3 regions of the Staphylococcus massiliensis genome follow, and region 2 is predicted to be linked to each of the others. Evidence: riboswitches for the same ligand, from Rfam matches in the RefSeq annotation. Region 2 holds a riboswitch; each other region holds the start of a gene.

Region 1 (8,402 bases), 760 kb from region 2:
TCGTGTTGATGGATTTTCATGCGCAAACTGTGCAGGAAAGTTTGAAAGAAATGTTAAAAAAATTCCGGGAGTAGAGGATGCAAAAGTAAATTTTGGAGCATCCAAAATTTCCGTTTACGGAGAAGCAACGGTTGAAGAATTAGAAAAAGCAGGTGCCTTTGAGAACCTTAAAGTGGCTCCAGAAAAACCTAGACGGCAGGCTCCGCAAGAGGTTAAAAAAGACAAAAATATATATCGTGTTGAAGGGTTTTCATGCGCAAACTGTGCAGGAAAGTTTGAAAGAAATGTTAAAAAAATTCCGAGTGTGGAGGATGCAAAAGTAAATTTTGGAGCATCTAAAATTTCCGTATACGGAGAAGCAACGATTGAAGAATTAGAAAAAGCAGGTGCTTTTGAGAATCTTAAAGTGGCCTCTGAAAAACCTGTACGGCAAGCTACACAAGAGATTAACCAGGAAAAAGAGGATGAAAAAGAAGAAAAAGTGCCATTCTATAAAAAGCACAGTACTTTACTCTATTCGACCTTATTGATTGTTTTCGGATATCTTTCAGTCTTTGTTAATGGGGATGAGAACATTGTTACTACATTATTATTTGTAGCATCGATGTTAATAGGAGGATTATCGCTTTTTAAAGTTGGTTTCCAAAACTTGTTACGCTTTGAATTTGACATGAAAACACTTATGACTGTTGCAGTTATAGGTGGTGCGATTATAGGAGAATGGGCAGAAGTTTCTGTTGTTGTCATACTCTTTGCAATTAGTGAAGCTCTAGAACGATTTTCTATGGATAAAGCGAGACAATCAATTCAATCATTAATGGATATTGCACCTAAAGAGGCACTTGTTAGACGAAAAGGTCAAGAAATGATGATTCATGTAGATGATATTGCAGTTGGAGATATTATGATTGTCAAACCTGGTCAAAAGATTGCCATGGACGGGATGGTTGTAAGTGGGTACTCTGCTGTTAATCAAGCTGCCATTACAGGTGAGTCAGTCCCTGTTGAAAAAGCGGTTGATGATGAAGTATTTGCAGGTACTCTAAATGAAGAAGGATTACTTGAAGTAGAAATAACTAAATTAGTAGAAGATACAACCATTTCAAAAATTATTCATCTTGTAGAGGAAGCACAGGGAGAACGAGCACCATCTCAAGCCTTTGTAGAAAAATTTGCGAAATATTATACTCCGATCATCATCATCATAGCTGCGTTAGTTGCTGTAGTTCCACCATTATTCTTTGGGGCTAGTTGGGAAACATGGGTTTATCAAGGTTTAGCTGTTTTAGTCGTTGGTTGTCCATGTGCGTTGGTTATTTCCACCCCGATTTCGATTGTTTCAGCAATTGGAAATGCAGCGAAAAAGGGTGTCCTAATAAAAGGTGGCGTTTATTTAGAAGAAATGGGTGCCTTAAAGGCCATTGCTTTCGATAAAACAGGTACTTTGACAAAAGGTGTCCCTGTTGTAACTGATTTCAATGTGTTGAACAAACAGGTAGATGAAAATGAAATGCTATCCATTATTACTGCATTAGAGTATCGTTCTCAGCACCCTCTTGCATCAGCAATCATGAAAAGAGCAGAAGAGGCGAATATTTCTTATTCAGATGTTGTGGTAGATGACTTCTCTTCCATTACAGGAAAAGGAATTAAGGGTACTGTAGACGGAACGACCTATTATATTGGAAGTCCAAAACTATTTAAGGAACTGTCAAACTCTAGTTTTGATAAGAATTTAGAGAAAAAAGTTGCAACTCTTCAAAATCAAGGGAAAACTGCTATGGTTGTTGGAACTGACAAAGAAATACTAGCTATTATTGCAGTAGCAGATGAAGTACGTGAATCAAGTAAAGAAGTCATTCAAAAACTACATCAACTTGGCATCAAAAATACAATTATGCTTACCGGTGATAATAAAGGTACTGCGAATGCCATTGGAAGTCATGTCGGAGTAAAAGAAGTTCAGGCTGAATTAATGCCTCAGGATAAATTGGATTATATTAAACAATTGAAATCGGAATACAACAACGTAGCTATGATTGGCGATGGTGTCAATGATGCACCTGCATTGGCAGCTTCCACTGTTGGAATTGCAATGGGTGGAGCTGGTACTGATACAGCATTAGAAACGGCGGACGTTGCACTAATGGGAGATGATTTAAGAAAACTTCCGTTTACGGTAAAACTAAGTCGAAAAGCGCTAAACATAATAAAAGCTAACATTACTTTTGCAATTGCTATTAAATTTATTGCCTTATTATTGGTTATTCCAGGTTGGTTAACACTCTGGATTGCGATTCTTTCAGATATGGGTACAACTCTTCTTGTAGCGTTGAACAGTTTACGACTTATGCGAGTGAAAGAGTAAGAGTAAAAAGGGCTTTCCATTTAGAAAGCCCTTTTAATCAAAATGTAGATTATTTTTTATAAATTGTCTAATAAGAGAAGAAAAATAGGTGAAAATAAGAAAAAGGTTAGATAGATATTACACAACTATATTCTTGAGTACAAATAGTAATTATAGTTACTTATCAAAAGAGGAATCTAGGATGACTGGAGAAGTGAAAAAAGATGTAGACCTTTTAGTGATAGGAGCAGGGTCTGGAGGTTATGTGGCGGCAATACGTGCTGCCCAGTTAGGAAAAAAGGTGGTACTGGTTGATAAGGCGGAGTTAGGAGGAGTTTGCCTTAATCGAGGGTGTATCCCTTCAAAAGCTCTTATTAGTGCATCTGAACGAGTCAAACACATTAAACATGCCAATACAATGGGGCTTAAGGTTTCGGGTGAGGTTCAAGTTGATATGCCAGAAGTAGTAAAGTGGAAGGACGGAATCGTGAACAAGCTAACAGATGGGATCCGCACCTTGTTAAAAGGAAATGGTGTAGAGGTCATCAGTGGGGAAGCCTATCTCACTGAAGCACATATTGCAAAAATAAAAATAGCGGACGAGGAACAGATTTTTTCCTACAAAGATTTAATTCTTGCAATAGGTTCTTTGCCAGTCGAGTTAAAAAGTATGCCATTTGATCAAAAAAGAATCATTTCTTCAACGGAGGCATTGCAACTACAGGAAGTACCCAATCATTTAGTTGTGGTAGGTGGTGGTTATATCGGTTTAGAGTTAGGTACTGCTTATGCAAAGTTTGGGGCAAAAGTGACCATCCTTGAGGGATCGGATACAATTTTGTCCGGGACAGATCCTATCCTAACAAAAACAGTAAAACGTCATTTAAAGGAAATTGGAATCACTGTTATAACGGATGCCCTTGTTCAAGGTGGAGAAAATACAGGCGATGAAGTTAACGTCCATGTTCAAGTTGATGGAAAGGAAGAAATTATTCAAGGTGATTATTGCTTAGTTTCTATTGGGAGAAAACCAAACACAGGTAAAATTGGTCTGGAAAATATCGGAGTAGTATTAGACGACCAAGGATTTATTAAGATAAATAACAAATGTCAAACAAACATTGAACATGTTTATGCAATAGGGGATTGTGCTGGTGGTGACCTCCTTGCTCATAAAGCTAGTTATGAAGCAAAGATAGCAGCCGAAGTGATCAGTGGTCAAAATAGTGTGATTGATTTTCAAGCGATGCCTTTTGTTATCTTCAGCGATCCTGAAGTAGCCTATACAGGTTTAACAGAGAAGGAAGCAAAGGAAAAAGGATACGAAACAGTATCCGGTCGTTTTCCATTCCAAGCAAATGCTAGGGCGTTATCTGTCTCGGATGCAGATGGCTTTGTACAAGTTGTAGCCGAAAAGAATACGAAAAGAGTGTTAGGAGTACAGATGGTTGGACCAGAGGTATCCTCTCTGATTGCAGAGGCTGTTTTTGCGATTGAGGCTGGGGCAAATGCGGAAGATCTTAGCCTTACGATTCATGCTCATCCTACCTTACCAGAGCCACTTATGGAAGCAGCAGAAGGTGTGATGGGACATGCTATACACACGTTGAATAAAAAGCAATAATGTGAATGCAGGCCAACCTGCACTTTTTCATAAGTGCAGGTTGAATTTTTATTAATGGATGGAGACTCATGCACATTTTGTATTGATAGATGTATTACTGTATAAAATTCCTGATGGTATGGATTAATCACTATTCATGAATTTCTAATGAACTGGGTTAATACAAATTATGAAATATATCCAATCGTTTTTCTGACTGTTTATGTACGATGAAGGAGTTGATATAAATGAATTTAATTTTAACTATTCTCTCTGCTTTAGGTTCTTTTATAGTAACCAATGTCGATGATATTTTTGTCTTGATGTTACTGTTCTCTCAAGCAAGGTCACAAACTAAAACGGGTAACAGTGGAATAGTTAGCATGGAGTCGAAAGGAAACCGTATTTATCCAAGAGATATAGTCATTGGCCAATATCTTGGTTTTGCACTTTTAGTTTTAATCAGTCTTTTAGCAACATTTGGAGTAACACTCATTCCTGATCAGTGGGTAGGTTTGCTAGGATTAATACCGATATATCTAGGAGTAAAACTCTTTATAAAGGGTGAAGATGAGGATGAAGGTAACATTCTTTCCAGCTTAAACAAATTTAATAAGTTCTATTTAAGTGTAGCCTTTATCACATTCGCCAATGGCGGAGACAATATTGGAATTTATGTTCCATTCTTTTCTACCTTAAATAACAACCAACTGATAATTACAGTTGTTACTTTCTTTATAATGGTTGCTGTCTGGTGTTTAATTGGCTATCGTCTAGCAAGGTTCAGATATGTTTCTGAAACACTTGAGAAATACGGCCGCTGGATTATCCCAATTGTGTTTATAGGATTAGGAATATATATTATGGTGGAGAACGAAACTTTCCGCGCCATTTTGAGTTTAGTGAATTAAAAATTTCTCAAAAGTACCTCTGATTTACAGTAGGACTTTGATATTTAGAGTAAATATTTATCCTCTGACAAATAATTCTATGGATACGCTCATCGGTTCTGTTGCAAAGTAAAAAAATAAAGCTAACCATTAATTTATCATATCAGTGTTCGCTTAACTTGCTAGCATGATGCTAATTTCGTGGCATGGCGAAAATCCGTAGATCTGAAGAGACCTGCAGTTCTTTTTATATAGAGCGTAAATACATTCGATACCTTTTAAAGTATTCTTTGCCGTATTGATACTTTGATACTTTGTCTTTCTTACTTTAATATGACGGTGATCTTGCTCAATGAGGTTATTCAGATATTTCGATGTACAATGACAGTCAGGTTTAAGTTTAAAAGCTTTAATTACTTTAGCCATTGCGACCTTCGTTAAAGGTGCCTGATCTGTAATTACCTTTTGAGGTTTAGCAAATTGTTTAATGAGACGTTTGATAAACGCATATGCTGAATGATTATCTCGTTGCTTACGCAACCAAATATCTAATGTATGTCCCTCTGCATCAATGGCACGATATAAATAGCTCCATTTTCCTTTTATTTTGATGTACGTCTCATCAATACGCCATTTGTAATAAGCTTTTTTATGCTTTTTCTTCCAAATTTGATACAAAATTGGGGCATATTCTTGAACCCAACGGTAGACCGTTGAATGATGAACGTTTACACCACGTTCACTTAATATTTCAGATATATCACGATAACTCAATGCATATCTTAGATAGTAGCCAACGGCTACAGTGATAACATCCTTGTTAAATTGTTTATATCTGAAATAGTTCATACAGAAGACTCCTTTTTGTTAAAATTATACTATAAATTCAACTTTGCAACAGAACCGAGTTGTCTCTATAAGCGTGATTATGCACAATTAAGCCAGCTGACTTTAGGATACATGTTGTCAAAGTTGAAGTGAGACTTGAAAAGTAAATGATTATAAGTTAGATTGTAAGTAATCGCTAAAACATTATGAAACGAAAATTTAATAGATAGAAACCACTGGAAGTGCCTTTGATAAAGGCTGAGACCGAAGTAATAACTGAGGGATTCCTAGAACCTGATCCAGTTCGCACTGGCGTAGGAAAGTGTCGTTTTCTATGATAAATGTAATCATACAACGTTATTTTTCCACCAGGAAAAGTAACGTTTTTTTATTTGAGGTGAAAATATTGTTTATTGCTATTACACCATATCAAGATTTGTCTAAATCACATATTAAGCATTACTGTGAAATCGAAGGCGTTATCGATTACTTATTAATAAGAGTGCCAATGAATACTGAAGAAGTCATTCAGTGGGTTCACGGATTACTAAAAAATGAGTTTCCTAAGGATAAGATTATTGTTCATAGTGATATCAATGTAATCATACAATGTGACTTGTCGGCAATTCATTTTAGGGAAAGTGATCCTTATATTGAGGAGGTACAAGCTAGTTATCCCGATATGCAAATAAGTATGTCTACGCACCATAAAGATGCTATTGCTAACGCTAAATATTTAGGGCTAGATTTTGTATTATTTGGACACGTATTCGAGACGTCATCTAAACCTCAACAAACACCTAGAGCAAAGTCGGAGGTTGAAGAAGCGCTACAAATTGATATTCCGATTATTGCAATTGGAGGTATTAATCAACATACTTTATCTTCTTTACCTAATGGATTTTCAGGAATAGCCGGTATTTCTGTTTTTAATCAATATTCGAAAGAAAAACTTATAAACATGAAGGAAGTGTGGGATGGACATGTATGATGTCATTATTATTGGATCGGGAGTCATGGGCATGTCAATCGCACGTGGGTTAAGTCAGTCTTTTGCGAATATAGCTGTGATAGATAGAGATGAAGCAGGTAAGCATGCATCTTATAAAGCAGGTGGGATGTTAGGCGCGCAAAATGAATTCACCAAAAATAGTGCTTTGTTTAGTTTGGCAACAATTTCTCAAAAGATGTTCAAACCTCTAAGAGATAGTTTGTTGGAAGAGGTTGGCGTGGATATTGAGTATTTAAATAGTGGATTAATAAAATTGGCTACGAACCATTATGATAATAAAAAGATTGAACAGCAATATCAATTTTTAAGACAACATTTTGCATCTGTAGAACGTCTTAGTCCTACTGATGTTCAACACATGTCCAACGGTGCTATAACTTCAAAACATACAAATGGTATTTATATGCCTGAAGATAATCAAATCAATGCAAACCGCTATACTAAAGGGTTGTTGAAGTCATTATCAAATAGACATATAGATAGAATATACCAAACAACTGTAACCCATATTGAATCCATAAAAGATGGGTACCGTGTGGAGACACGAAATGGAGCTTATTATACTGAAAAGTTAATTGTCACAGGAGGCGCTTGGACAGGAAAACTTTTACAGCAATATTTACCTTGTGAAACGGTTATTGGGGTAAAAGGAGAAGCGCTATTGGTAGAACAACCTGATTTAAACTTGAATATTACCATGTTTCTGACTAATGGTTGTTACGTCATTCCAAAATTAAAAAATAGATATTTAATCGGTGCAACAAGTTACTTTAATGATTATTCAGTTGGGGTGTCTAATTCTGGTAAATCATGGCTTAAATCACAAGCTTTGCACTATATACCAGATTTGAAAAATGGAAAAATCATAAACCAATGGTCAGGTATACGGCCTTATTGTCAAAACGAACAGCCTATTATGGATGAAGTGGATAAAGACTTATTTGTCATTGCTGGCCATTATCGCAATGGAATTTTACTTTCGCCTTTAATAGGTGAGTTGATGAGTCAATGGATTATCAGTGGGCATAGGCCGAAACAATTGTATGATTTTCAGATTAGGAGAGATGAACGAAATGAAATGTAAGATTAATGGTGACGTATTTAACTTTGAACAACCAATTAATATACAAGAAATAATTCAATCATTGGGACTGGATGAAACACGTATTATTGTAGAGCATAATGAAACATTAATTAAGCGAGAACAATTTACATCTCGCATAGTCAATGATGAAGATAACTTAGAATTATTAGAATTTGTAGGAGGCGGTTAATATGTTTAAAATAGGCAACTTTACATTAAATTCAAGATTATTATTAGGTACAGGAAAATTTGATAATGAAGAGATACAAACTCAGGCTATTGCAGCAGCAGAAACAGAAGTATTAACTTTTGCAGTGAGACGCATGAATTTATATGACAAAGATTTACCAAATCCATTAGCAAAAGTTGATTTATCGAAATTCATCACATTTCCAAATACAGCTGGAGCTAAGACAGCTAAAGAAGCAGTTCGTATAGCAGAAATTGCTAATCATGCAGGTGTTTGTGACATGATTAAGGTAGAAGTCATTGGTGATGACGAAACATTACTGCCAGACCCATTAGAAACATATGAAGCATGCAAAGTGTTACTGGAAAAAGGTTACACGGTCTGTCCATATATATCTAATGATGTTGTCTTAGCGAAACGCTTAGAAGAGTTAGGCGTTCATGCAATT
Region 2 (8,402 bases):
AACTTTAAGCATGTGACGACGATTGTAGACCCAGCGGATTACGATACAGTGATTGAAAAAATTAAATCAGATGCGTTAGATGAAGCATTCCGTAAATCATTAATGATTAAAGTATTTAAGCATACGAATGATTATGATAATGCGATTGTTGAATTCTTTAATGATAGTAAAGAAACGTTACGCTATGGTGAGAATCCACAACAGCAAGCTGAATTTATTCGTACGACTGATGCGAAGAATACCATTGCGGGTGCGAAACAACTTCATGGTAAACAGTTAAGCTTCAACAATATTAAAGATGCGGACGCTGCTTTATCGCTTGTTAAGAAGTTTGAACAACCTTCAAGTGTTGCTGTGAAGCATATGAATCCTTGTGGCGTAGGTGTTGGTGAAACAATTAATGAAGCATATCAACATGCGTATGAAGCGGATTCTCAATCAATTTTCGGTGGAATTGTTGCGTTAAACCGCCCAGTTAATAAAGCCCTTGCTGAAGAACTATACAGTATCTTCTTAGAAGTTGTCATTGCGCCTGAGTTTGAAGCGGACGCAATTGATGTGTTAACGCAGAAGAAAAATATTCGCTTACTTGAAGTCGATATGGCGCAAGATACGGATGAAACTGAGTTTGTTTCTGTATCAGGTGGTTACTTAGTTCAAGATAAGGACAACTTTGATGTACCACGTGAAGAGATGAAAGTTGTTACGGATGCAGAACCAACTGAAGCGCAATGGGATGCGTTATTACTTGGTTGGAAAGTCGTAAGTGCTGTGAAGAGTAATGCGATTGTCTTAAGTAATGACAAGCAAACAGTAGGTGTTGGTGCAGGTCAAATGAACCGTGTAGGCTCTGCTGAAATCGCGATTGCGCGTGCAATTGAAATGAACGATAACGTGATTTTAGCTTCGGATGGCTTTTTCCCAATGGATGATACAGTTGAAACTGCCGCTAAAGCAGGCGTTAAGGCGATCATTCAACCAGGTGGTTCAATTAAGGACCAAGATTCAATCGACATGGCGAATAAACATGGTATCGCTATGGTTACGACTGGCATGAGACATTTCAAACATTAATATTGGAGGTATAAGAACATGAAAGTACTCGTTATTGGTGCAGGTGGTCGTGAGCACGCACTTAGTTATAAATTGAACGACTCAGAACTTGTAGATACTGTTTACGCGATTCCAGGTTCTGAAGCGATGAACAACGTTGCAACAAGTATTTCTGATATTAAAGAAGATGATCATGAGGGTATTTTAAACTTCGTAAAAGACCATGAAGTAGAATGGGTCGTTATTGGACCTGAACAACCTTTAACTGAAGGGTTAGCGGACACGTTACGTGAAGCAGGCATTAAGGTGTTTGGTCCGAATAAAGCTGCAGCGCAAATTGAAGGTTCGAAGTCATTTGCGAAACGTATTATGGAGAAGTACGATATTCCGACTGCAGATTATAAGGAAATCGATAATAAGGCTGATGCAATGGCTTATGTGCGTGATTGCGATGTACCTGTTGTGCTTAAGAAAGATGGTTTAGCTGCAGGTAAAGGTGTTATTATTGCGAATACGCGCGATGAGGCAGTTGAAGCGGTTGAAGCGATGTATCAAGAACGTGAAGACAGCAAAGTAGTGTTCGAGGCCTTTTTAGAAGGAGAAGAATTCTCTTTAATGACGTTTGTAAACGGTGATTATGCGGTTCCGTTTAGTTGTATCGCGCAAGATCACAAGTGTGCGTTTGATAATGACGAAGGTCCGAATACTGGTGGCATGGGTGCTTACTGCCCGGTTCCTCACATTAAAGACGAGGTGCTTCGCGAAACGAATGATAAGATTGCGCAACCTATCGCAAAAGCCATGCAAGCTGAAGGTTATGACTACTTTGGTTTATTATACATCGGTGCGATACTGACTGCTGAAGGTCCGAAAGTGATTGAGTTCAACGCGCGTTTCGGTGACCCTGAAGCACAAGTGTTGTTAAAGCGCATGGACAGTGATCTGATGCAACACATTTTAGACTTAGAAGCTAAAGCGCCGATTGATATGGAATGGAAAGATGCTTCTGTAGTAGGTGTGATGCTTGCTTCTAAAGGTTATCCTGGCGCTTATGAAAAAGGCGTTAAAGTGAGTGGTTTCGAAGATAATTCAGATTTCTTCGTAAGCGGGCTTAAGAAAGACGGCGACGACTATGTAACATCAGGCGGCCGCGTTATCTTAGCGCTTGGTGAAGGTTCTGATATTAAAGAAGCTAAAGCAAAAGCCTATGACAATGTAGAGAAGATTAAGAGCGACGGCTTATTCTATCGTAAAGATATTAGTGATAAAGCTTTAAGAAACGGATAAGTTGTGTTTTTGAGATAGAGTGTTTGGTGTAAGTTTGTGTCGAGATTTAGGTTATGGCGAGGTTCAGTTTGAGTCGAGGTTCAGTTTGTGGCTGAACGTGATGATCGATATATAGGTTAGGTGAGTCCTACGGGTATTGTGCTCGTAGGACTTTTTGAGTTGTTAGAGGATAGGTGGTGTTGGGTGGATTAAGGGGAAGGGGTGTTAGCAAAAATGGTGATTCAGGAATAATGGTGGTGTTCGATAGAGCATTTGTGTGTTTAGTGAAATAGGGATTAAAAGCGGTAGAGGAGGTATACATATGTGGTTGAAGTGTAGGTAGTTGATTTGTTGCAGCCAAGTGAGGTCGCGACATGGCTCTTACGATGGATTAGTAGCCAAGTGGAGACGTGACATGGCTGTTAAATAGGAATAAGAGCCAAGTGGATGTACGACATGGCTCTTATAGTGAATTAGTAGCCAAGTGAGGTCGCAACATGGCTCTAAAAGCGGATTAGTAGCCAAGTGGAGATGTGACATGGCTCTTATAATGAATTAGTAGCCAAGTGGAGATATGACATGGCTGTTATAAAGGATTAGTAGCCAAGTGGAGATATGACATGGCTGTTATAAAGGATTAGTAGCCAAGTGGAGATGTGACATGGATCTTATAATGGATTAGTAGCCAAGTGGAGATATGACATGGCTGTTATAAAGGATTAGTAGCCAAATGGATGTACGACAAGGCTCTAGCGGATAAGTAGCCAAGTGGAAGTACGACATGGCTCTAGCGGATAAGTAGCCAAGTGAGGTCGCGACATGGCTTTAATTAATTATTTTTATATAAGTCTTGTAATATAAGTTAGTAAATATGTGATTCAACTTGTAGTTTTGCGAAAAGTCGCTAAGCGAGCCGTTGCCAACTAGTGAGGGAGTGACAAGTTGCTAAGCGAGCCGTTGCCAACTAGTGAGGAAGCGACAAGTTGTTAAGAGAGCCGTTGCCAACTAGTGAAGAAACCACAAGTTGCTAAGAGCGGTGTTAACAACTAGTCATAAATCAACAAGTAGGTAAAAGTGAACGAATTACTTTGAGTGTTAATCTAAGTATTGCCGAATAGCGTCGGAATGGGCAACCGAAACCGACGCAAAAACCGGATAGCGTCGGAATGGTAAATCGAAACCGACGTTAAATCCAAATAGCGTCGGAATGGGCAACCGAAACCGATGCTAAATCGAAATAGCGTCGGAATGAGCAACTGAAACCGACGCTAAATTCAAATAACGTCGGAATGGTCGACTGAAACCGACTTTAAATCCAAATAACGTCGGAATGGTCGACCGAAACCGACGCAAAAGCCTAATAACGTCGGAATGAGCAATCGAAACCGACGCTACCACTATAGCCAACCCAACTAACCCTTCAGCACCACAATTTAACCCAGTCTCGGAACATAATAAAACACGGATACACACCTAAATGTGTACCCGTGTTTTTCTAATTTATCGAACGTCCATAATACCCGTAATAGGGAACATATGAGCTAGAACGAATGCTAAGCTTACGATTAAAATAAGCATAATAACAAATAATACGTCGCGATAGCTTAACGGCGCATGATAGTAATAAGTACGCGGACCGTCTTTAAATCCTTTTTTCTCCATCGCGACGGACAGTCGATGGGCTTTTCGAATATTTTGACTCAACAAAGGAATAACTAAATGTTTCAAATAATTCAAGCCTTTGTAATTCGAACGACTAATGATTTGGTAACGCATCTTCAAGGCATTACGGAGTTGACCGAGCGATTCAATCATTAGCGGAACCATACGAATCGCGGCCATAAACGCATAAGCGAACTTCGGCTTCAGCTTTAAATTCTGCATGAGACTGTAGAAGACCATGACGATTTGCGATGTAAAGGCGATAACCACGCCGTAGAAAGTCATTGTCATCGTACGTAATGATAAATGTAAGCCTCTGAATAAACTTTCGGTCGTAATATGAATGATTCCGAACTTAAATAACGTATGAGACCCTTCACCATAGAAGATCATAAATAATGACGAAATTAAACTAAATATCACGCCGATACTCGTGACCAATAGCACGACCTTCAACTTAGAACCATTAAAGATCATCAAATAGATAAACATCACTAGCGCGAGGTAGAGCATTACGTCGAAGTTATGCACGAATATAATGAAGAAAAAGAGGATAATACCAATCAATAATTTCGTAACGATATTTACATGATCAACGAAAGTTTCATAACGTTTCCACATCTCAACCATTGATATCACCTACTTCTTCAACCAATTTTCCATCCTGAATCTCAAATCGTCTCGTCGGATAACGATCAATAATATGCGGGTCATGCGTAATCATCATAATCGTTTGGCCATTTTCAACGCGAGACTGGAATAAATCAATCAGTTGAAATGTATTATGACTATCAAGTCCGAACGTTGGTTCATCCAGCAAGATAATATCCGCATTCGTACTTAAAGCAGTAGCCACACTTAAACGTCGCTTTTGACCCATTGAAAGTTCGAAAGGGTGTTGTGATTCAACATGTTGTAAACGTAGTAATTGGATCATTTCCTTGGTTTTTTCATGGGCTTTTTCAGGATTTTGATATTGAAAGTTAATATAAATCTCCTTATAAACACTATTTTGAATAAATTGCAGTTCAGGATTCTGATAAACGAGATAGATATTTTTCGCCGCATCACGCACTTTACGCAGCGTTTTACCGTGGTAAGTCATCTTCCCTTTATACGGAATCAATTGCATCATCGACTCAAACAATGTCGTCTTACCCGAACCATTAGGGCCAGTTAATGTAATCCAATCACCAAGTCCGATCTGTAAATCGTCAACTTGGTACAAAGCCTTTTTGCCTCGTTTTACCGCTCCTTTTTGAAAATGAAAATAAGTATCTTGACGCGAAAGTGCATTTAAACGTGGTTCTGGCGCATTAGCCCATGCTTTAGGGTGCCACACCCCATATTCACTTAATAAAGCCTCATGATTCTGAATAATATTCATTGGCGTATCATCTTTTATGATTTCACCATTTTCATTCATCAAAATAACTCGGTCTACGTGTTGCCAAATGTGTTCAACCTTATGTTCAACAATTAACACGGTTTTATCGTGCCATAACTCTATAATTTGAGACCAAAGTTGTTCAGTTGCATTGATATCTAACATTGCAGTTGGTTCATCAAAGAACCATGTATTCGCATTCTGTAAAAGGGCGCCAACAATCGCAAGCTTTTGTTTCATACCACCACTTAGTTGGTTGATATTCGTCTTTTCGTCGACATCTAAGTTAACAGATTGTAGCGCTTCTTGAATACGTGGTTTCATTTCAGCTTTGGGTACGCGCTGATTTTCCAAAATAAAAGCCAATTCCTCATACACTTTAGGCATACAGAATTGACTATCTGGATCTTGAAATATTACTGCACTATCTTTATCTTGAATCAATTCATCATACTTCAAAGGAAGTTCAATTAATTCAGGCACAATGCCACTTAATAGATTAAGTAAAGTACTTTTACCTGATCCCGAAGGACCAAGCAAAAGTACTTTCTCTTTATCTTTAATTTCAACATTAAGGCCATCAAATATTTTGTAAGAACCACTAGGGTATTTTAATCTTAAATTTGATGCTTTTAGCATAATGCATTCTCCTTAAAGTGAGTCGTAATCTTTTTGTGAAGCAGGGCGGAATAGTTTCGTAACGCCAGTTTCATCAAGTAACTTAACAAGTAACCATGATAATAAACCAGCAACTAAAGCACCACTAATTAAACGGAAACCGATTAATAAAATCCAGTTCCATGATTTAACTTCCGCAAGGTAACCATAGAAGAAATCAACCGGTAAATTTATGAGTGCAGCTGCAACACCAGCTAAGATAGAAACCATAACTGTGCGTGAGCTATATTTGAATAACGCGAATACGATTTCACTCGCTAAACCTTGTAAAAAGGCAACGACTAATGTCGCGATATCAAATTTACCCATTACAATTGTTTCACCTGCACCAGCTGCGAATTCCGCTAGTAAAGCGATACCAGGCTTTGGAATAATGAGATAAGCAACAACGGCAGCCATAAACCATACACCATAAGTTAACTCTTCAATATGTAGCCCAGTTACTTTGCTCACTTCGTATACCATCCACCAAAGATTGTAAATAATAGCAAATATTACAGCGATGATAATCGTAACTAGAATATCAGAAAGCTTTAATCCCTTTTTCATAATTTCCCTCCTATAATAAAAAACGCACACCTTAACTAATTGATAACAATTAAAAGGCATGCTTAGACATAGGTATGTAAGCACACTTTCCTACGCTAGTATCAACTAGATCAGGTTCAAAGGGTTTGAGGACAAGCCTCATCTCAGTTTACACACCCCTAGTGCGTTAATTATGTGATTAATGTAAATGTAATCCGAAAACCAAGTATTGTCAATACTTAATGGCACATAAAACTCTAAATTATAAATAATATGAATGATGCTTTCAAATAATTTAAATTCAATATAAAAAATTCCAGTTTCCTAAAAGTTAGAAACTGGAATCACTTACTTATTCAAATGTATCTTGAATGTCGCCTTCAGTTTTATCGTCGCCTGAAGCGTTCTCTTTATCTTGCTTTAATTCTTCTTCTTTTTCTTTAGCTTTTTCTGCATCTTTCTTAATATCTTTTTCAGACATAATATGCACCTCTTTTATAGTGGGTTATGGGTATATATTTACCGATTTAATTAATGTATAAACATGTTTCATACTTCAGACCGAATTTGTGAATAATTAAAGACAATTGATAAACGTTCATATATAATAACTGTGAGGTGAATAGTATGTCTTTTTTGAAAAAGCATGCCGAAGTAATCTTTAGTTATATCACTGGTGCTTTAGCCATATTATTTAGTCTTATAATTTTTGTTAATGTACCACTTATTCATAAATTAAAAAAAGATCAAAAAGTTGAAATGGACATTGATAATTTATGGGACTTCATTATGGCATTCTTTAGTGAAGTAATTAAAGTATTAAGTCGATTTATAGGTGGATTTCCTATAGTAAGTGGCATTATTATATTATTATTTGGTATCTTACTCGTATTTATTGCGAGAACATTATCTAAAACTACACGTTATGATTATGATATATCTATCTTTTATCTCGTTTTAGGGATTATCTTTTTCTTATTAACAATTATCTTAATGACGCAAGTTTATAGTTTCTTTGCGATTATATTTATTATTCCATTTGTTGTACATATTGGTTATATTGCGTATAAAGATGAGCTCAACCCGAACCATCGAAAGGAACACTACCTTTGGATTATCTTTTCATATGGGATTAGTTATTTCATCACGCAACTTGCTTTATATGCTCGAATCGATGGAAAGGAAATCGCGCCGATTGATGTGTTGAGTATTAATTCGTTCTTCGTCATCTTATGGTTACTTGGCCAAATGGCGATTTGGAACTTCTTATTCCTAAGACGTGCGTTACCCGTGACTGAATCAGAGTTACGAGGTGATGGTTACAACCGCTCTGAAAAGAGAAGCTTTACGACGCAAACTAAAGCGCAAATTAAAGACCTACAACACCGTACGACTGAATTCACGCGTAATACTCGACGCAGTATTGATATTGAAAAGATACGTGCTAAGCGAGATCAATTCGTTCAAAAATGGAATGATATTGTACAACTTGAAGAAGACGATATTCCGAACTGGATGCGTAAACCGAAATGGTTAAAAGCTGCTTACGTTCAAGTATTTTGTGGCTTAATTCTATTATTCTTTACACTAATAGAACTGAATAACCGTAATGGTTTATTTATGTCAGGTGAGTGGAAGTTATCTCAAACACAATACGTTTATGAATGGGTAAGTTTATTTATTCTTTTAATTATTATCGTAATTTATATCATTACAACATTCACAAATTACTTAAAAGATAAATATACGACAATTCAACTCTTTATGATTAGTGTCTTATTCTTTAAGCTCGTAACAGAGTTCTTTGTGATTTTATTCCATGGTTTAT
Region 3 (8,402 bases), 360 kb from region 2:
ACTATCAGCTGTTACATTTAGTTCTATTAATGTTGCACAAGCAGAAGATGCACCTGTATTAGGTGAAGATACTGGTAAAGGTACTGTTTTAGTCGATAATACGCACGGTCAAACGGCTGGTGCAGCGGATTGGGTTATCGACGGGGCTTTTTCTGATTATGGCCAATCTATTGCTGACCAAGGTTATCAAGTCAAAGAGTTACGTAAAGATAATACGATTTCTGAAGAAAGCTTAAAGGATGCTTCGATTCTTGTCATTCCAGAAGCGAATATTCCGATTAAAGATTGTGAACAAGAAGCCATCTTAAATTTCACTAAAAACGGTGGCAGTGTCGTGTTTATCTCAGATCACTATAATGCGGACCGTAATTTAAACCGTATTGATTCATCTGAAATTATGAACGGTTACCGCCGAGGTGCTTATAACGATATTACGAAAGACATGTCTGAAGCTGAAAAGAACTCAGATGAAATGAAAGGTGTAACGAATTCAGATTGGTTATCAGAGAACTTTGGGGTTCGTTTTCGTTATAATGCCTTAAACAATCTTAAGGCTACGAATATTGTTCAAGGTGAAAATGGCCTAAACATTGGCGACAACGTCAATAGTGTTTCGATGCATGCAGGTTCAACAGTAGCAATTACAAATCCTGAAATTGCTAAAGGTATCGTATATATGCCGGATAATTTAACAGAATCTGATAAATGGTCTCATGCCGTTGACCAAGGTGTTTACAATGGCGGCGGTAAGAAAGAAGGCGCTTATGTAGCGGTATCAAAAGTCGGCAAAGGTAAAGCGGCGTTTATCGGCGACTCTTCAATGGTTGAAGATAGTTCTCCTAAGTACAAACGTGAAGATAGCGGTGAATCGAAACGTACGTATGACGGCTTTAAAGAAGAAGATAATGGTCAATTACTTAAAAACTTAACGACTTGGTTAGGTAAGAAAGAAGCGTACACATCATTTAAAGAAAAAGGCATCGAATTAGATGAGAAGACACCGCTACTTGATTTCGAAACGCCTGAGAATAGTACAGAACCTCAAAAAGAACCTTGGAGCGAACCTAAAGATGGTTATAAATGGTATGACCCATCTACGTTCAAGCCAGGTAGTTATGGAAGTGGCGAAGCGCCAACTGAGGACCCTGAAAGTCCGAGTGACGACCCAAATGATACGCCTGAAACAAATGGTAACGCAACATTCGACTTACCTAGTCAATTCACAGCTGGCGATACTGAAACGTTCACAGTGAAATTATCAGGTTATCCTGCGAATCAAAAAGTGAGCGACCTTAAAGTTGGTATGTATAAAGCTGGTGGCGAACAAATTGGTCGAATTGCAAAAGATGGCGAAACAGCAGATAGTTACGGTTATAGTACGCCAACTTCAGTTACAACTGATGAGAACGGTAATGCGGTCCTTAAGTACACAGTTAAAGTGAAGGACGGAGCTACTGGCGAAGCGAATATTCGCTTAAAGCAAGGTAGTAAAACTGTTACAACGAAACAAATTAATGTTCAATAAATTGAATTAAAACAGTAAAAAGACTTGTTAGGACGTGTGATTGACGCCTAGCAAGTCTTTTTGAGTATGAATTTTTGGGGGCGGTTTTGAGCCCCCATTTTCCTGAATGGGTGGGAAGATAAAATATGGTTGTGGCGATCGTGAATAGATTCGCGGCTATGGCACCATGCGTTTAAAGCGTGACTTTGAATGTCGTCAAGTTAGGGATGTCGTTAGAGCCCTGATGTTTCAGGTATTGAATCAACATATCTGCGCCCTCAACGGGAATGTCCTTGACGATTTTACTTTCGTCAAACATCGCGTAATCCCCACCACCGACAGCGCGGTAGTTATTCATCACGACTTGATACGTTTGAGCGTCCGTAACCGGTTCCCCTTTGAACGTGACGTCGTGAACGCGAGCACCCGCTTCATTCGACGCGTGAATCGTATAGTCGATACCGGAATACATATCGTAATTGAAATGTTGCGGTTTCGGTTCAAGAAATGCTTGATTGACCGTAATGTCGCCATCTTCGACATCGAAATATGTCGCCGTCTTCTCAAGTGCTGCCTTTAACTCGGCACCAGTCACTTCAAGAACGTTGAACGTGTTCGGGAACGGATAGTTATCAATAATATCTCGCATCGTTACCGTCTTTGAAAAACCACGTGCGCTCGGAAACAGCGGCGTGCAAGAAATATCTACGCCTGCAAGGGACATCTGCGCGTGGTTGAGAAGATTTACGATCGGATGCGGCTTGATACGCGCCTTGAAATCGTCTTTAACAAGCATGTCTTCGTTTAAATGAACTAAAGGCGCGTCTAGCCATGCTTCAAGTTTATCTTGCGTGTCACGAACTGCTTGAGGCGCTTCTTGTGAAACCGTCTCTTCGGTAACTGGAATGAGATCAGTCGTTTGATGCTTAATGGTATGTTGTTGTGCGTCATATTGAAGTACGATCTTACCTAGGAAGTCGCCCTTTGAACCAGGCTGAACGATACTTACGCCCTCTTTGACCGTAGCGATTTCACGGTGTTGGTGACCTGTAATTAATACGTCAATGCCGTCTACTTCTTGTAATATTTGATAGCCCTCGTTCTCACCTGTTTGTTGTTCCGTTTCGTTTCCTGTTTCGAGATCACGTTCAAACCCGCCGTGGTAGCTCACTACGACGATATCTGCTTTGTCGCGAACAGATTGGATATGGGCTTTTAAATAAGAAACTGTGGTTTCAAATTCAAGTCCAGCAATGATTTCAGGTTTCTCCCAGTTCGGAATATAAGGCGTTGTAACGCCGATTATGGCAACTGTAACGCCATCGATTTCCTTGTAGACGACGTCGTGACCAGTGAACGGTTTGCCATCAGTCGTGATATTGGCAGACAACACCGGGTAATTCAGGCGGTCGAGCGTGTCATGCAGGTACGGTAAGCCGAAATTAAACTCGTGATTACCGATGACACCAACGTCAAATCCTATCTGATTATAGACCTTCGTTAACATTTCGCTCGATTGCAGCTCACTATTTAAATAGAAACAGAACGGCGAACCTTGGATGAAATCCCCGTTCTCAATGAGCAGGGTATTAGTGTTGGCTTGGCGTTCCTTTTCAATGAGTGTCTGAATCTTTAAAAGCCCTTTCGATAGTTCTTGGCCTTTATGTTGATAATTTGTTGGGAAGATGTATCCATGAATGTCACTTACGGATAAAATCACAATTTCTTTCATCTTTACTGCTCCTTTAAGTTAAATGTATTTCTCGACGAGATAGATGATCCAACCGATGCTTGCGAAAATGAGTACGGATTGAATGATGACGCTTGTAATCAGTACGTTGTCTGAGAAGTAGATGAGCGCGCATATGTCGAAAACGAATATGGGAACCGCGCATATACTGAGTCGTTTGAAAACCCTTAGGCTGAAGTGCGCCGATAGTTTTTGCGCGCGGATAAAGTTTTTAGTTGATTTGAGTGCTTTCGGGGTTCGGTACCCTACCCATCGATTCGGTTTCGTCGGCGGTAATTCTTTGAAAAGATTAGCGAGTGCGAACATAAATAAGCTTGCCGGTAGTAGTGTGATGGTAACCCCTCCTTTGTATGTGGTTGGCGGTTTGTGTAATACGGATAGTGCTGGTGTACGTAGACGTAGTGATGGCGTCGGTGTATGTTTACGTGGTGTCGGTGCTCGTTTACGACGCGGTGCTAGGGCTGGCGTCGGAGTACTTAAACGTGGTGTCGGCGCTCGTTTACGACGCGGTGTCGGGTTTAGTATTGTTTAGAGCTGTTACGGCGGGTTTGATTTACACGTTTCTTAAGTCTTGTAAATTTAGACCCATTTGGTTTACACGTTTTTGTAGTCTTGTAATCTAAAAGCCCTATGGTTTACACGTTTTCCAAGTCTAGTAAATTAAAAGCCATTTCATTTACACGTTTCTGCAGTCTTGTAATTTAAAAGCCCTTTGATTTACACGTTTTCGTAGTCTTGTAATTTAAAAGCCATTTGATTTACACGTTTCTGCAGTCTTGTAATTTAAAAGCCATTTGATTTACACGTTTTCCAAGTCTTGTAAATTTAGACCCGCTTGATTTACACGTTTCCGATTTCTTGTAATTGTAGATGTAATACTCCCGTTTATCACGTTCCAATTTTCTTGATAAACCAACGCCCTTCGTTTATCACGTTTTACTTTTCTTGATAAACCAAGCCCCTTCAATTATCACGTTCTACTTTTCTTGATAAACCAACGCCCTTCGTTTATCACGTTTCTACTTTCTTGATAAACCAACGCCCTTCGTTTATCACGTTCTACTTTTCTTGATAAACCAAGCCCCTTCAATTATCACGTTTGAACTTTCTTGATAAACCAACGCCCTTCAATTATCACGTTTGAATAAACGTGATAAACCGACTTTCTTAAAGGGCTTTTCACAGGGCGACGGGACAAAGCAAGTATGCGTTATGTAAGACAACGTTTATCAATTAGCGATACTTTAGCAGTTAGTGAATAGTTACGTAAGACGGCGTTTGGCCATTAGTGAAAATTCGATAGCTAGTTTAAAGGTACGTAAGACGACGTTTATTAATAAGCGATAAATTTGCAGTTAAATCAACGTTACTTAAGACTGCCAATAAGCAATGACTACAAAAAGTTTCCGAACCTGTAAACCTCACTGAAATACCAGTATCCAACCTTTCATAAATTTTTGATTATTTGTCTTTTCAAAAAATGAATGATAGAGTAATAATTATAAATTAAATATTTGTTGCTAGGGGTGCCATTTGAGCTGAAAGAAACGATTTGTTTTAACCCTTTGAACCTGATTTGGTTAGTACCAACGTAGGGAAGCATGACACATATCTATTTTAACATTGAATGGATATCCTGTTGTACTATATATGATGCAATAGGATTATTTTATGATACATAGATACCTCATGGGGTTGTTTAGCCCTTTGTGCCTCCTAGCAATTAAAATTGTTTAGGAGGTTTTTTTGTGAATCAAGAAGAGATTGAGTTAAAGAAACAGTTTCCATCTAGTAAGAAGATTTACATTTCTGGTGAGGATCCTGATATCAAGGTGCCTTTCCGTGAAATTACGCTTTCTAATACGGTGACGGATGAAGGCGAACGCGAAAACCCACCGTTTGTAGTTTATGACACGGCTGGACCTTACCATGATGACGATTATGAAGTCGATGTGAAACGTGGTATTCCAAAATTACGTGAACAATGGATTAACGACCGTGACGACATTGAAACGTATGAAGGTCGTAAAGTTCAATCATTAGATAACGGATTCAAAAAAGAAGGTCATGACAAATTTGTTGAAACACCTTTCGAATATCAACCTAAACGTGCGAAATCAGAACAAAATGTAACGCAAATGCATTACGCGAAACAAGGTATCATTACGAAGGAAATGAAATTCATCGCGGCACGTGAAAATATGTCAGCGGAATATGTGCGTGATGAAGTTGCACGTGGACGCGCTATTATTCCAAACAACGTCAACCACCCTGAGTCAGAACCGATGATTATTGGTAAAAACTTCCAAGTTAAAATTAACGCTAACATCGGTAACTCTGCCGTAAGTTCTTCAATCGAAGCAGAAATTGAAAAACTTGTATGGGCGACTCATTGGGGCGCTGACACTATCATGGATTTATCTACAGGTAAAAACATTCACGCGACTCGTGAATATTTATTACGTAACTCACCTGTTCCAGTTGGTACTGTTCCAATTTACCAAGCACTTGAAAAAGTAGACGGTATTGCTGAAAACTTAACTTGGGAAATCTATCGCGATACATTAATCGAACAAGCTGAACAAGGCGTAGACTACTTTACAATTCACGCTGGTGTTCGCTTACACTATGTGCCACTAACTGTCGATCGTTTAACAGGTATCGTATCTCGTGGTGGTTCAATCATGGCACAATGGTGTCTTGCGCATCATAAAGAAAGCTTCTTATATGAACACTTCGATGAAATCTGTGAAATTTGTAATAAATACGATATCTCGATTTCACTTGGTGACGGTTTACGTCCTGGCTCAATTTACGATGCGAACGACGAAAGCCAAATCGAAGAGTTAAAAACACTTGGTGAACTTACAGACATCGCTTGGGAACACGATGTTCAAGTGATGATTGAAGGTCCTGGACATGTACCACTTCAAAAGATTAAAGAAAACCAAGATCTCGCTGACTTCCATTGTAAAGAAGCACCATTCTACACGCTTGGACCGCTAACAACAGACATTGCGCCAGCTTACGACCATATCACATCAGCAATTGGTGCTGCGAAGATCGCAAGCCACGGTACGGCGATGTTATGTTATGTAACACCTAAAGAACATCTAGGTTTACCTGATAAAAACGACGTTCGCGAAGGTGTTGTGACATATAAAATTGCAGCGCATGCGGCCGATTTAGCAAAAGGACTTCCTAATGCGCAAGACCGTGATGACGCGATTAGTCGTGCGCGTTTTGAATTCAGATGGTACGACCAATTCAATTTATCATTAGATCCTGACCGTGCTAGAAGTTATCACGATGAAACACTTCCAGCTGAATCAGCTAAAGTCGCGCACTTCTGTAGTATGTGTGGACCTAAGTTCTGTTCAATGCGTATTTCACACGACCTTAGAAAGTCTTATAAAGATAAGGAAGAAAAAGAAGAAGGTCTTCGCCAAAAAGCAGAAGAATTCGTAGACAAAGGTAGCAAAATCTACCATTAATAGAACGCTTAACATACACCCTTTATAGATAAAACTAAACGCTTACAAATAGAAAATCATAATCATTATTCAATTCACCACAAAAGGCCGGTCACGGAAATGACTGGCCTTTTTCCTTATGCATAATAATTAATTATTTATTACAATAAAGTAGCTCTATAGATCAATTTCCTGACAGCTGACTCCTAGGGGAGTAGCGTGCGTCCTGAGACTACAGGCTCAGGCCACGCCCCAGGAAAGCATGCTGTTAAAGGAAATTGCAAATGACTGGACTTTTTCCTTATGCATAATAATCGATTATTTCTTTTAATAAATGAACGGATGGCTTTACCGTCTTAGAATTGTAGTACGCACTGAATCGTTCATCAGCGACATACATCTCAGCAAGCGATTTATGATACTCAGCATTGTAGTATGGCGCATAAATTTCAAGCCAACGTTTATGTGCTTCAAATGCATCTTTAGCAACTGGATCGTCTAAATCATAGGACGATTGTTCCAGCAATGTATTTAATGAACGAATCAGTTTCTCTTCTTGTTCAATCCCCTCTTGGTACGCGCTTTCAGTTAAGTGTTCCCACTTTTCATTCGCCTGTTTAATCGTAGTTTCGTCGTACTTCGCACGAACTTCATCGCCAAATTCTTTCTCATTTTCTTTAATTTTTTCATGTTTAAAAGCCCTAAATTTATCTGCTTGATTCATTTCAAACCCTCCTTCATAATACGCAATCATGTTATCAATCTCACTTAAGTAAATTTTAAGTTGTGAGACTTGTTTTTGAAATCTCGACTTTTGGTCCTTTAAGATATCTATCGAAGGCTCGCCTTCATCTAATATACGTTTAATTTCAGTTAACTTTACACCAAGCTTGCGGTAAAACAATATTAATTGCAGTCGGTCTAAAGAGGCTGCATCGTATAAACGCTCACCGCTAAACGTTGTTTCATCAGGTTTTAACAACCCTATCTCATCGTAGTATCTAAGCGTTCTCGTACTAACATGTGACATTTTAGAGACATCCTTAATTGAGTACTGTGTCATCATATCCCTCCTTTCACGACTTAATTTACACGTTGACGCAACGTCAACTTCAAGGGGTCTGTGACATAAATCGTGAAATAGAGCATTTAAGCTTTATTTCATACAATTCTCAAAACAGCTGACTCCTAGGGGAGTAGCGTGAGTCTGGAGACTACAGGCTCCAGCCACGCCCCAGGAAAGCATGCTGTTTTAAGGGAATTGTAGTATTTTGTCCTAGACCCACATCAATAATCAATCATTTCTCATGAAAAAAGGCTGGACGCTAAACGCCCAGCCTATTTATGAAATCTTAATCGTCTTCTACTTCAAATTCAGCATCTGCTTCAAATTTAACTTCTTTACCTAGCATCACACCGCCTGTATCAAGTGCTTGGTTAAATGTAATGCCGTATTTCTCGCGGTCGATTTTACCGCTTACGATAAAGCCAGTTACAAAACCATTTGTCATAGGATTCTTACTTACACCGTTATATTCAAGTTCAAATGTTTCTTCGTGCGTTTCGCCAGCAATTGTAAGTTGACCTGTCACAGATGTTTCTGTAATTGATGTTGTTTCGAACTCAATTGTTGGATACTTTTCAACATTGAAGAAGTCTTCGTTTTGAAGATGTT

Evidence for each region. Region 2 has a riboswitch for thiamine pyrophosphate ahead of ACF3N8_RS10440 (ECF transporter S component). Riboswitches for the same ligand answer to the same signal wherever they lie in the genome.
Region 1: it holds a riboswitch for thiamine pyrophosphate, as region 2 does, so the genes downstream of both, ACF3N8_RS02440 (thiamine phosphate synthase) here and ACF3N8_RS10440 (ECF transporter S component) in region 2, are expected to answer to the same signal.
Region 3: it holds a riboswitch for thiamine pyrophosphate, as region 2 does, so the genes downstream of both, thiC (phosphomethylpyrimidine synthase ThiC) here and ACF3N8_RS10440 (ECF transporter S component) in region 2, are expected to answer to the same signal.

Annotation. Positions count from the first base shown of each region.
Region 1 covers NZ_CP171119.1:511,166-519,567, forward strand. Annotated here, with positions in the region: gene ACF3N8_RS02420 (heavy metal translocating P-type ATPase) at 1-2,368, shown strand, start outside; gene lpdA (dihydrolipoyl dehydrogenase) at 2,550-3,971, shown strand; gene ACF3N8_RS02430 (CadD family cadmium resistance transporter) at 4,199-4,861, shown strand; gene ACF3N8_RS02435 (IS6 family transposase) at 5,015-5,689, opposite strand; TPP riboswitch at 5,897-6,006, shown strand; gene ACF3N8_RS02440 (thiamine phosphate synthase) at 6,003-6,659, shown strand; gene ACF3N8_RS02445 (FAD-binding oxidoreductase) at 6,652-7,764, shown strand; gene thiS (sulfur carrier protein ThiS) at 7,754-7,954, shown strand; gene ACF3N8_RS02455 (thiazole synthase) at 7,956-8,402, shown strand, end outside.
Region 2 covers NZ_CP171119.1:2,162,671-2,171,072, reverse strand. Annotated here, with positions in the region: gene purH (bifunctional phosphoribosylaminoimidazolecarboxamide formyltransferase/IMP cyclohydrolase) at 1-1,074, shown strand, start outside; gene purD (phosphoribosylamine--glycine ligase) at 1,093-2,340, shown strand; gene ACF3N8_RS10450 (energy-coupling factor transporter transmembrane protein EcfT) at 3,820-4,611, opposite strand; gene ACF3N8_RS10445 (ABC transporter ATP-binding protein) at 4,604-6,007, opposite strand; gene ACF3N8_RS10440 (ECF transporter S component) at 6,020-6,595, opposite strand; TPP riboswitch at 6,666-6,765, opposite strand; gene graF (glycopeptide resistance-associated protein GraF) at 6,927-7,055, opposite strand; gene auxA (lipoteichoic acid stability factor AuxA) at 7,202-8,402, shown strand, end outside.
Region 3 covers NZ_CP171119.1:118,108-126,509, forward strand. Annotated here, with positions in the region: gene ACF3N8_RS00495 (hypothetical protein) at 1-1,525, shown strand, start outside; gene ACF3N8_RS00500 (bifunctional metallophosphatase/5'-nucleotidase) at 1,698-3,236, opposite strand; gene ACF3N8_RS00505 (SdpI family protein) at 3,255-3,560, opposite strand; gene ACF3N8_RS00510 (hypothetical protein) at 3,535-3,786, shown strand; TPP riboswitch at 4,767-4,869, shown strand; gene thiC (phosphomethylpyrimidine synthase ThiC) at 5,003-6,748, shown strand; gene ACF3N8_RS00520 (MerR family transcriptional regulator) at 7,029-7,790, opposite strand; gene ACF3N8_RS00525 (YceI family protein) at 8,080-8,402, opposite strand, start outside.